DNA from 4 places in the Oceanobacter antarcticus genome. Region 3 is predicted to be linked to each of the others. Evidence: predicted binding sites of a transcription regulator. Region 3 holds the regulator's gene; each other region holds the start of a gene.
The links. The regulator FliA, encoded in region 3, starts transcription of late flagellar genes. The targets are predictions, from matches to a motif close to CTAAAGTTNNNNNNNNNNCNGCCGATA.

Region 1: a site for FliA is predicted at 1,793-1,819, ahead of fliD (flagellar filament capping protein FliD). Genes of this name have one in related genera too.
Region 2: a site for FliA is predicted at 1,198-1,224, ahead of fliK (flagellar hook-length control protein FliK). Genes of this name have one in related genera too.
Region 4: a site for FliA is predicted at 1,167-1,193, ahead of WG929_RS15410 (flagellin N-terminal helical domain-containing protein). Genes of this name have one in related genera too.

Annotation. Positions count from the first base shown of each region.
Region 1 covers NZ_JBBKTX010000020.1:33,501-36,649, forward strand. The annotation lists gene WG929_RS15410 (flagellin N-terminal helical domain-containing protein) at 1-1,322, shown strand, start outside; gene WG929_RS15415 (flagellar protein FlaG) at 1,384-1,764, shown strand; gene fliD (flagellar filament capping protein FliD) at 1,874-3,149, shown strand, end outside.
Region 2 covers NZ_JBBKTX010000007.1:120,069-123,217, forward strand. The annotation lists gene ccmB (heme exporter protein CcmB) at 1-386, opposite strand, end outside; gene ccmA (cytochrome c biogenesis heme-transporting ATPase CcmA) at 383-1,066, opposite strand; gene fliK (flagellar hook-length control protein FliK) at 1,468-3,149, shown strand, end outside.
Region 3 covers NZ_JBBKTX010000021.1:61,012-64,160, forward strand. The annotation lists gene flhF (flagellar biosynthesis GTPase FlhF) at 1-461, shown strand, start outside; gene WG929_RS15945 (MinD/ParA family protein) at 463-1,284, shown strand; gene WG929_RS15950 (RNA polymerase sigma factor FliA) at 1,288-2,025, shown strand; gene cheY (chemotaxis response regulator CheY) at 2,292-2,666, shown strand; gene WG929_RS15960 (protein phosphatase CheZ) at 2,682-3,149, shown strand, end outside.
Region 4 covers NZ_JBBKTX010000020.1:29,461-32,609, forward strand. The annotation lists gene gloA (lactoylglutathione lyase) at 1-354, opposite strand, end outside; gene nth (endonuclease III) at 412-1,047, opposite strand; gene WG929_RS15410 (flagellin N-terminal helical domain-containing protein) at 1,277-3,149, shown strand, end outside.

The DNA of each region.
Region 1 (3,149 bases), on a different contig from region 3:
TTGGTACTGGCAAGGTGCTGGCAGAGATCAACAACGACAAGTTGGAAATCAGCCGGGTGGGTGGCCAGGATGCTGGTAGTGTCGCTCTGACTATTGCCGACACCGGGGTAGGTGACGCTGGTGCGATTACCACAACGGCTTCAGGTACTACAGTACCGGCGATGACAGTGGGTGTATCGGCAGACAATAGCAGCCTGGTGTTCACCTCTGGTAGTACTGGTGCCAGTTCCGAAGTGGATGTCACTAACGGCACGTTTGCTATCGAAGGTGGTTTTGTCTCTGGCAGTGAAGTCACCCAGGCGGTGACGCCAAACGCTATGGAAAACGGCGATCTGGTGATTAACGGTACGTCTATTCAGGGTGCCAATGCCAGGGATGATACTGCCTCCGATACTGTCGCCTTGACCAGTGATGCCGCTGCCGGTGGTATCGCCGTAGCCGCTGCGATCAACAAGTCGAGCGCAGAAACCGGGGTGACCGCTGAAGTGAATGCCACCACGATGAACGGTGGTGGTGATACCAGTCTGCTGGACAAAGCGGCTGCCGGATCGACCGGTACGGTGATAATCAATAACGTCGAAACCACGGCGATCAATCTGACCGGTGATGAAGGACGTGACCGTCAAACCGCGATCGATGCAATCAACTCGGTATCCGGTCAGACCGGTGTGATGGCGGAAGATAACGGTGAGTCGATCACCCTGACCGCTGCCGATGGCCGTAACATTTCGGTGGCCATCGACAACAAGGCATCCACTAACGCAGCGGCGGGTTTTGATTCCAGCAACTTTGGTAACGCCATTGGTTTAAGCGCCGATGAAGCCGGAGTGGGTGAAGCGGATCTGTCGGGTACCTCCTCGACCTACGCGAATACTGCCGGCACGACCTATTCAACCGTAACGCTGACTTCAGCCAGTGCGATTGAAGTCAGTAATGGTGAGAACGGTGCTGATGAGCTGTCGGCTCTGGGCTTGCAAGCGGGCACGTACGGCGGTGGTGAAGATGGCCAGTATCTGAAAGATATCGACATCTCGACCTTCGAAGGCGCTCAGTCGGCGATCAAGTCAGTCGACAATGCGATCGAACAGGTGGCTTCCCAGCGTGCTGATCTCGGTGCGATCCAGAACCGTCTGGAATCCACCGTGAGTAACTTGCAAGTGACCTCGGAAAACCTGAATGCGGCCAACTCGCGGATTCAGGATGCAGACTTTGCGGCAGAAACAGCCGAGATGTCTCGCACCCAGGTGCTGCAGCAGGCAGGTATTTCCGTTCTGGCTCAGGCGAACGCTGCAGGTCAGCAAGTTCTGTCTCTGCTGGGTTAACCCACAGACGTGGTGGCCTGACGGCCACCACTGATCGTTTCAAGACCGTGAGGTGAACCACATGAGCGACATTAACGTGAATTCAACCACCAGAATCCCTACCAACGTTGCCACCATGTATCGTGACAACAACGGCCAGAGTCCACTGGGTACAACCGGAACCGGCAAAGACTTGCCAGCCGCTGGCAACAAGGGGCAGTCAAGCGCCGTTCCTGACCAGCAGCAGGTGCAAGAAGCCATCTCTCGTATTAACGAATACGTGCAGCAATCGGAACGGACACTGGACTTTCAACTGGATGAAAGCAGCGGCGAGACTATTATTCGGGTTTACGACAAGCAGTCCGAAGAACTGATTCGCCAGATTCCCAGTGAACTGGCCCTTGAACTGGCGCAAAAATTGAATGATGAGGAACCATCGTTATTGTTCAGTGCCCAGGTCTAGGCGACAAACAGGATCCGGGATTCCCCGGCTCAAGAAAAACCCGCACTGACCGATAACGTCAGTGTGGGTTTTTTTATGAGTGGTCGAATATGGCCAGCGGGAGTTACTGATGGCATCTATTGAGTCGCTGGGCCTGGGATCTGGCGTGTTGACCACCGAGCTGGTGGAAAACATTATCAATGCCGAGCGCGAGGCCGCGGATCTGAGGCTGGATTCAAAACAGCAGTTGGTAGAAGCCAAAATTACCGCTTATGGCGAAATACAGTCGCAGCTTTCAACGCTTGATTCCGCTGTGAGCAAGCTGGCCAGTCCGTCGTTGGCGAATGCCACTGTGGCGACGTCTTCCAACGAGGATATTCTTACCGCGACCACTTCCAGCGTGGCCGAACCTGGTAGCTATACCATTGAGGTACTCAATACCGCCAGAGCTCATTCTCTGGCCAGTGACCGTTACACCAGTTTTGATGAAATCGTTGGCACTGGCAAACTGGTCTTCACCTTTGGTGAAAACAGCTACGACACCGATGGCAACCTGACCGGACAGGATGTGAACCCGGACAAACCCGGTACGACCATTTCGATCGACAATTCCAATCGCACCCTGAGTGGCATTCGTGATGCCATTAACAGCGCCGATATGGGTGTGACGGCATCTATTATCAACGACGGCAGTGGTTACCGCCTGCTGATGACCTCGGCCGACACCGGTAAAGAGCAAGCCATGCGGATTCAAGCGCTGGACAGCTCCGGGGCCGAGTTAACCACAGGTTTGTCGGCGTTAGCGTTTAATGCTTCCCAGGGCGCCTATTCGTCCCTGGAAGAAACCAGCACCGGACAAGACGCTCAGCTACGGGTCAATGGCCTGAATATTACCCGCAGCAGCAACGCCGTGGATGAAGTGGTGAAGGGCGTTACGCTGAATCTGCAAAATGCCGATGTCGGCAATACGGTGACGGTGACGGTGGCCGCAGATGTGGAGCAGCTATCAGAAAACCTTCAGGCATTTGTCGATGCCTATAATACCTTCAAGCAGTTCAGCGACGAGCTCAGCACCTACGATTCGGCCAACGAACAGGCCGGGTTGTTGCTGGGAGACTCCACCATACGCTCGATCCAGTATCAGGTACGGTCACTGATCAGCCAACCGATTGCCGGGTTGTCGGGGTCTGCTTTCCGCTCGTTGACGGAACTCGGGGTCAATACCGATCAGGACAACGATTATTTGCTCTATTTTGATCAAACCACGTTTAACGAGGCGATCACGTCCGACCGCCGTGCCGTTGCCAGTATTCTGGCCAAGTCGGGTCTGACCACCGACAGTCAGGTAACTTACGTCAACGACTCGATCAATACTCAACCAGGCAGCTACGATGTCCATGTCACCC
Region 2 (3,149 bases), on a different contig from region 3:
GCCAGGTAGGCGTCATCAGGCAGCGCCATCATCAATCCCAACACCGGCGCCATCAACGTCAGCGGCAAACCGCTGCAGAGCCAATGCACCAGAGCCTTGGCCAGTGCCAACAGATAAAGCGACTCACCCGACGCCAGCCACTGTTCCAGAGTGCCGTCCTCGACATCCGCCTTGTAGAGCGCATCGAGCGACAGCAAGGTCGCCAGCAAGGCACCCACCCAGATCACACCACCGGCAATACGCGCCAGAAAGTCAGGATCCGGATCCACCGCCAGCGGAAACATCGCCACCACCATTAAAAAAAACATCAAGGGGTTGAGCCACTCACCGGGATTTCGCCCGGCCAGCAGCAAGTCCCGCTTAATGGTCGCGACGACCAGGCTCATGAGAGTCCTCCCGCCAACGCCAGTTCACCCAGATCCAGACGTGTGAGCGACGGTATATTCTGCAAGGCATGATGACTGGTAATAATGACCGCGCCATTGCGGGCAACATGCTGCTGGATCTGTGTTTCAAGCCAGGCAACACCGGCAATATCCAGCGCCGTAAACGGCTCATCCAGAATCCACAACGGTGCCGATACAATCGCCAGACGCGACAAGCCGACGCGGCGCTGCTGCCCTGCCGACAGCTGATTACAAGGCGTCTCTTCATAGCCGCCCAGTTCGACCGCCTCCAGCGCCCGCCAGAGATCATCATCGGTAATCACCGCCGCAGATTCCGCAGACATCCATGGGCTGACCAGCCAGCGCAAATTTTCCAGCGGCGTCAGCCCCCGCTTGATCGCTGCCAGATGGCCAAGATACAGACGTTGACGGGCGTAATCGGAAAAAACGACGGATAGCGGTTGGCCATGCCACTGCAACGCCCCGTCAAAATCGCGATTCAAACCGGCAAGCAACCGCAACAAGGTGGTTTTACCGGCACCATTAGGGCCGGCCAGCTGTAATAAATCGCCATTATTGACGGCCAGGTTCAGACGATCGAACAACACCCGGTCATCGCGCTCACAATACAACTGAGTTGCGCTCAGAGACACGCTGTTATCGCTATAACGATTCGCCATTCAAACCCCGGTAGTTGTGCCAAATCAGTTGCCACTGCCAATAATGGCGGGCGCATTATATACAAAAACCGTACAGACTGTGGCTTGACCGGATGGGTCATTCGATCAATTTGTCTCATTCATCAGACGCACTTCAGATCCTGCCTCAAGCGCCGATAACAGGGTACAGCCAAAAAGGTAGCGAGCGATGACAGGACAAGGCAAAACCGAGTTTATCAATGCGTATTTTGAGTCGATTGTCAGCGCCGTCGTTTCGACGCACAGTCATTAATACACGCAGTCATTGACAGATGCGCCCTCAACCTATGCGGGAGGTAACCGATGATCCGATTCAGGCCGACGTGTTACCCGATTGGCACTGACACTGAGCGCTACCAGCCAAGCCTGGACGGGAGCCTGGCGTGAGGCCGCTGATTACAAGCGATTTACTGCAACGTACCGCGCTGGAGACACCCGCACGGCGCGAGCCGGTGATACAGGCGCGGGTATTAACCAGCACACCCTCTGCCGACACTACCGCCCGACGCTACACCCTGACATTGGCCGTGGCGGATCAACAGCTGACGGTGAACAGCGAACAGGATTTTGCACCGGGAACACGCCTGACCATGGTTCTCAAACCGGGGCCAGCACTGACGGTGATCAAAGCGGATGCCCAACAACACAGCGGCCAGCCGTCCCAGTCCACATCAGTCCCACCGGAACAGGCTATTGCCCGCCTGCTGGCCTCGCGCTTACCCCTGCAACCTCCCGCCTCACAACCGGCACAGCCTACGACGGCCACACTGACCAGCCCTGCGTACCCGATCAGCAATCAAGCCAGCAGCACGATACCCAGCCCGATAACCACAACAACCAATACAAGCACGAATGTCATCGGCGTCCTGATGCAGCTGCTACAAACTCCGTCCTCCGCCCAACCCAAGGGCAACCGCCCTTTGCCCACACCCGTCAGCCCATCTCTGACGACCCCATCAAACACCCCATCAAACAATGGCACCACGACACCCGGTTTGAGTCAGCAGACGCAAGCGTTGTTACAACAATGGCATAACCAGCTGCCACAGGCAGGCGGCCGTGATGCCGCCGCGATCAAAACAGCCATTCAACAATCCGGGGTTTTTCACGAAGCCCAGCTATTAGCCAAACTGAACGCCGCCGTGAGCAGCCCAGGCAACTCAGATAATAGCGGCAGCGGCAAAATGTCAGGTATCGCCGAGCAGCTATGGCAACGCCTGGCGGCATTATCGCCAGCGCGACCACAGATGCCAGCAGCCACGACAACGCCAGAGCAAACAGCCCCCTTACCATTGAGCCAGCCAGCCAAGCAGCCACCACAACCATTACAACAAACGTTGCAGCAGATCAGCCAGAATTACAGCCAGCAAATGGCCGCCGCAGTAGCGCATGTCAGCGACCGTACGCCGAGTCTGACCAACCTCAAGGCCGTACTGGCACAGAGTATTCTGGATCTGGAAGGCAACCACTCGCGCACCATTCCATTAAGCTGGACGCTGGCGTCAGAAACACCCCTCAGCCGACCGCTGAAACAACTGTTGGCCGGTATTGAAACCCGGCAACTCAACATGGCCAGCGAGCCGCGTTCCTTGTTGCAGACCTTGCTGCTGTTAAAGGACGGTGAGGCCTTGCAGCAGGTACGGATTGACGTGCAACGCCAAGACGGTTCTCCCCACAGCGCCGAGCAACGTCCGCCAGAACCACGCAGTAGCGAAGCGGCCAGCACCAATAGCCCACATTCACCACCCACACATAACAGCGACGACCCCAACGCCCAACACCAGCACAGCCCGCCATCAGCGGCGGCACAACGCCAGCCGGTGTGGCAGCTCAAATTACATTTCGAACTGGAACAATTTGGGCCGCTGGATGTGGAGATCCAGCTGGGCTGGCCCAGGCTGGACATCACTTTCTGGTCTTCCCAACAGCACACCCGGCACATGCTAAGCGCCGCCTTGCAGCCATTACGCCAGCGGCTGCAAGCGCTAGGAGCAGAAGTACAACAAATGGAAGTGCGTCACGGCTCACTGCCCGTCGGGCAGCAAAACGTTATTACCCAACGACT
Region 3 (3,149 bases):
AGAAAAAGAAGCGCCTGGTGCTGGTCGATACCGCTGGTCTGGCGAGTCAGGATCCATCGTTTCAGGGACAGTTAGCGATGTTGAAGCGGGCCTGTACCCGTAAAGGCAGTGGTTCGCGTATGCGCTGCTTGCTGACCTTGCCGTTGACCAGTCAGGGACGTTGCTTGCAGGAAAATTATGAACACTTTAAACCGGCCGGACTGGCGGGCTGTATTTTTACCAAACTGGACGAGTGTTTCAGTCTTGGGCCTGCGATGAGTGTGGCAGCCCTGACCCGGTTGCCATTAGTGATGATTGCGGATGGCCCGAAGATTCCCGATGACCTGCATTATCCGGATGCTGGCAAGTTAGTCAGACTGGCGGAGCAAATGGCGCGTATGGCGCGTACCCGCTGGCAGGCGGCAGAGGCCATGAGTCTGGCCAATCGTCGCCAGACCGGTTCCCTACAAGGAGTTCATTAATATGGCAAATCATCCTGTTCAAGTCATTGCCGTCAGCGGTGGCAAGGGAGGTGTGGGTAAAAGTAACGTCTCCGTCAACCTGGCGATCGGACTGGCAGAGCTGGGGCGTCGTGTTGTGGTATTGGACGCTGACCTTGGATTGGCCAATATCGATATTCTGCTGGGTATCAGTTCCGCCCGCACCATTGAAAACGTACTGGCAGGGGAGTGTGACCTGCGTGACATCATGGTTCGTGGCCCTGGCGGTATTCGCATTGTACCGGCGGCCTCTGGCACCCAGAAACTGTCGCAGCTGAACAATAGGGAGCATGCCGGGTTGATACAGGCCTTCAGTGAGCTGGGCGACGATATCGACGTCTTGATCGTTGATACCGCAGCGGGCATCTCCGATACCGTGCTCAGTTTTGTGTGTGCGGCTCAGGAAGTATTGCTGGTAGTGACCGACGAACCCACCTCGATTACCGACGCCTACGCCCAGATCAAGTTGTTAAGTCGGGATTACGGCATGTTCCGCTTTCGTATCGTCGCCAATATGGTGCGTACCCCACAAGACGGCCATGCGCTATTTGCCAAACTCACCAAGGTGACGGATCGCTTCCTCGACGTGGCTTTGCAGTATGTCGGCGCGGTTCCCCAGGACGACGCCGTCAAGCGTGCGGTTCAGCGTCAGAAAGCGGTGATTGAAACCTATCCCCGTTCCCGTGCGGCAATTGCCTTCCGGGCGCTGGCGAAAAAAGTGGATGCCTGGCCACTACCAACGACACCACGGGGTCATCTGGAGTTTTTTGTTGATCGTCTGGTGCAGCAACAGGTTGGAGTGTGAGTTGTGAATCGGAGCAGTTGCCTCGCCTATACCGAGGTTGAAAAACACAAGGTGGATGAGCGTGTGCATGAGCACGCGACTCTGGTCAAGCGTATCGCCCACCACATGATGGCACGGCTACCGGATTCGGTGCAGGTCAACGATCTGATCCAGGCTGGCATGATTGGCTTGTTGGAAGCGGCGCGTAAATACGATGGCGACAAAGGCGCCAGCTTTGAAACCTATGCAGGCATCCGTATTCGGGGTGCCATGCTGGATGAAATTCGTCGGGGCGATTGGGCACCACGTTCGGTGCATCGCAACAGCCGCCGGATCAGTGAAGCGATCCAGCAAATAGAAGGTGAAACCGGCCGCGATGCGGAAGACAGTGACGTGGCTGAGCGTCTGGGACTGAGTGCCGACGACTATCACGCAATCCTGCGCGACAGCGCTGGATGCCGACTGTTCAGCTATGAAGAAATGCTCGAAAACAACGACGGTAGTGATGGCGTCGATGCTCTCTTGTCCAACAACGATGATCCATCCCACAGTATCGAACGGGGGGCTTTTCAGCAGCAGCTGGCGGATGCCATTCGTGGCCTGCCAGAGCGGGAGCAACTGGTGTTATCGCTCTATTATGATGAAGAACTCAACCTCAAGGAAATAGGCGCCGTACTGGGAGTGAGTGAAAGCCGGGTGTGCCAGATTCACAGTCAGGCGGCCCATCGATTGAAGGCTCGACTGGGTGGCTGGGCAAGCTGAATTTCCCTTGTTTCTGCGCTACGACAGAGCACTTGTATTCAGTTATTCCCCGTCTGGCCGATACCCTTGTCGACAGCATGAAACCGCAGGGATTGCGGTTGTTAGTGGTTGGCCATGGCGACAACAGGAAACTCTCCAGGCTTGCTGGATAACCGTCAGACTGGGTCTACACTTGCAGTAGAGTCCTTGAGTACTACGGGTATCAATGGGCATCAGAAACGGCTTGTTAGAAAAGTCGACTATTGGAGGTCGTTTTGGACAAGAACATGAAAATCCTCATCGTTGACGATTTTTCCACGATGAGACGCATCGTTAAAAATCTGCTGCGCGATCTGGGCTTCACCAATACTGCTGAAGCAGATGATGGATCAACCGCCTTGCCGATGTTGCAGCAAGGTGACTTCGATTTCCTGGTAACAGACTGGAATATGCCTGGGATGACGGGGATTGATCTGCTCAAAAAGGTGAGGGCAGACGAGCGACTGCGAAGCTTGCCCGTATTGATGGTGACCGCAGAAGCCAAGCGCGAGCAGATCGTGGCGGCCGCTCAGGCTGGTGTGAACGGTTACGTCGTGAAGCCATTTACTGCTGCAGTGCTCAAGGAAAAGATTGAAAAAATCTTTGAGCGTGTCGAAAGCTAACTCCGGGGTTTACCCATGTCCGAGAGCAATTCGCAACCACTGGCGCAGTCGACCAGCCTGGCAATGAAAAACCTGGCGCAGTCGATGGTGGAAAGCATTGAGCGCGGCGAAGTCAGTCATGCGGTGTCCCTGGTGAATCAGCTGAATGATGTACGGGATAAGACCCTGTATGAAGAAATTGGTCGACTCACCAGAGCACTGCACGAAGCCATCAAAAACCTCAATATTGAATCGCCGGGTGCCGGGTCAGAGATCGAAAGTGCGACCGACAAACTTGAGTACGTGATCGAGATGACCAACAAGTCGGCTAATCGCACCATGGATCTGGTGGATGCCGGTATGCCGTTGGCACTTTCCATTCGGGATCGAGCCGGTTCATTAGGGCAACAATGGCAGCGATTTCTTAACAAGGAACTCAAGCCGGATGAATTCCGGGTATTGTCGCGGGATATCGACGCTTTTTTGACCACCAGTCAACAGCAA
Region 4 (3,149 bases), on a different contig from region 3:
GCCGTCCGGGTCTTCGACAAAAGCAATCACTGTTTTACCACCGGCCACCGGGCCCGCTTCGCGAGTTACCTTGCCTCCGCTGGCGCGAATGTTATCGCAAGCTGCGGCAGCGTCGTCTACTTCCAGTGCAATATGGCCGTAGGCATTGCCGAGGTCATATTCGCTCTGGCCCCAGTTATAGGTCAGCTCCAGCACAGCGCCTTCACTTTCTGGCTGATAACCAACGAAGGCGAGTGTGTACTGGTAATCTTTATTGTCGTGCTGACGCAACAGTTCCATACCCATCACCTGGGTATAAAAGTCGATAGAGCGTTGCAGGTCGCCTACTCGCAACATGGTGTGCAGCATTCTCATGGTGAACCTCTCTTGTTTATCCGGTTGGGTGTTCTGAACCCGTTGCCAGGCAGCCGTTCAGTCCGACGTTTTCTGTTTGTATTCGCACAGGTCTTCTATCAAGCATGAACCACAGCGCGGCTTGCGGGCAATGCAGGTATAACGACCGTGCAAAATAAGCCAGTGGTGGGCATCGAGCTGAAATTCTTTCGGTATCAGCCGTAATAGCCGTTGCTCCACTTCAACCACGTCTTTGCCCGGTGCGATACGGGTACGGTTAGATACTCTGAAAATATGGGTGTCGACTGCAATAGTTGGCTGGCCGAACGCTGTGTTCAGCACCACATTGGCGGTTTTTCTGCCAACGCCGGGCAATGCTTCGAGCGCTTCACGGGTTTGAGGCACTTGACTCTGGTGCTGATGGATCAGGATATCGCAGAGATTGATGACGTTTTTGGCCTTGCTGTTAAACAGACCAATGGTTTTGATGTATTGCTTCAGACCCTCTTCACCCAGTGCCCGCAACGTTTCTGGAGTATTGGCCACCGGATAGAGCTTGCGAGTGGCCTTATTGACCGACACATCCGTCGCTTGGGCCGACAGCAATACCGCAATCAGCAGCTCAAAAGGGGTGCTGTATTCCAGCTCGGTTTTTGGTTCGGGGTTGGCTGCTCTCAGGCGGCTGAAAATCTCGGTACGTTTTGCTTTATTCATGGAGCAATTCAGAATCAATCACAGGTCAGGGGTGGGTACTGTGCCATGACCGGCCAGCCCAGCCCAGCAGATTACGCCCCCTACGGAGAATCCCCGGCTGAGGGGCAATCAAAAAACTTCTAAAGAACTCTGAAGGTGGGCCGTTAACGACTATGAAACTGTTAGGCGGAGCACTGCCAAACACCCATCAGCGATGGTGGTGGCTCCAGATTCTCATAGGAGATAGACCATGCCCCAAATTATTAATACCAACATCGCGTCCTTGAATGCCCAGCGCAACCTGGACAAGTCACAGTCCGCGAATCAGCAGGCTCTGGAGCGTCTGTCTTCGGGTCTTCGCATTAACAGTGCGAAAGATGATGCGGCCGGTTTGGCCATTTCTACCCGTTTTACTTCCCAGATCAAGGGTCTGGGAGTGGCGGTTCGTAACGCCGGTGATGGTATCGCCCTGGCCCAGACCGCAGAAGGTGCGTTGGGTTCGGTGAACGAAAACCTGCAGCGTATTCGTGAATTGGCGGTTCAGTCGGCCAACTCGACCAACTCCGATGTCGATCGTGAGGCGTTGCAGGCAGAAGTGGATCAGCTGGTAGCGGAAATTACCCGTACTTCGGAAGAAACCGATTTTAACGGTCGTAAACTGCTGGATGGTTCTTTTTCTGCGACCTTCCAGATTGGTGCTAATGCCGGTCAAACGGTGGACGTTTCGATTGCTGAACTGACCGCCGACAAGCTCGGTGTGGGTCAGGCTAATGGCGTTAGCGCTCTGGGTAATGAAAACGGCTTGCGCAGCGGCGATCTGATTATTAATGGTACTGCGATTGATCCTTCCCGCAGCGGTGATGACACTTCATCTGTGTCGGGCCGTGAAGCGTCGGCGATTGCCAAAGTGGCCGCCATCAATGCCAAGTCGGATGAAACCGGTGTCACGGCTGAAGTGAACACTAACGTGGCGTCTGGCAGTGAGATGGTGGCGGGTCAGGCCTCCGGTACCATGACGCTGAATGGCGTGGATATCAGTTTGGCAACGGGTGGGCTGGATACCTCTGCCGACCGCGATTCAGTGATTTCTTCCATTAACGCCAAGTCTGACCAGACCGGTGTGGTGGCTACGGACGGTGGTGATGGCGGCGGTGTGACGCTGGAGGCGAAAGATGGCCGTAATATCACGGTGGATCTGGGCACTTCCGGTAACCTGACCGAAGCAGCGACTGGTCTCTCCAGTGGCACCAGCTACGGTGGTTTCACGCTGATTTCTCAGGATGGCTCTGATATCGAAGTTGAAGGTGGTCAGGGCACTGGCACCGGCGATATTCGTAACTCGGGTCTGACGGCGGGCACTTACTCCGGCCGTGCGGCTGCGATTACCAGTACGGTGACGACTTCGTCTATCTCGTCTGCTGAGTCAGCCGCTACCTTTACGACGGCGGATATGTCAATTGCCGCTGGTACGGCTGTTAATGCAACCAACAATACGTTTGAACTCAACGTCAATAACTCTGGGTTCCAGACCCTGACGCTGGATTCTAGCTACGATCCTTCTGCCAATGGTGGCACGGGCAGTGTCGGCACGTATGACAATGCCGAAGACCTGGCTTTGCACATCAATAATGCCATTGCCAACGACGCCAACTTCCAGGATGCCGATGGTAATGCCCTGGTCGCCGCATCTGCTAATGATGATGGCAGCCTGACGTTCACCACGACCGAAGTAGGGGCGGATGCCAATGTCGTTGCTCGCTCTGGCAGCGCCAATATGGATATTGCCACTGCGACATCGGAAACGTCTGGTACCGATGGCGGCAATTACGCCCAAAGCAAGATGGATTTTATTTTTGACGGCGTGAACTCTATTGCTGGTGGTAATACCGTACGTCTGGGCCTGACTGGTTCCGGTACCGGTTCGGTTGCGGCGGCTGCGGGTACTGATCTGACGCTTTCAGCTGGCACTTATACAACCGCACAATCGTTTGCTGATGAATTGAACAGCCAGATTGCGGGTAACGCATCACTGGCGGGCAAGGTTGAAGCCGCTGTTTCTGAGGATGGCAAATCCGTACTGCTGAACGCGGTACTGGCAGATACCGGCACCAACTCCATTACCG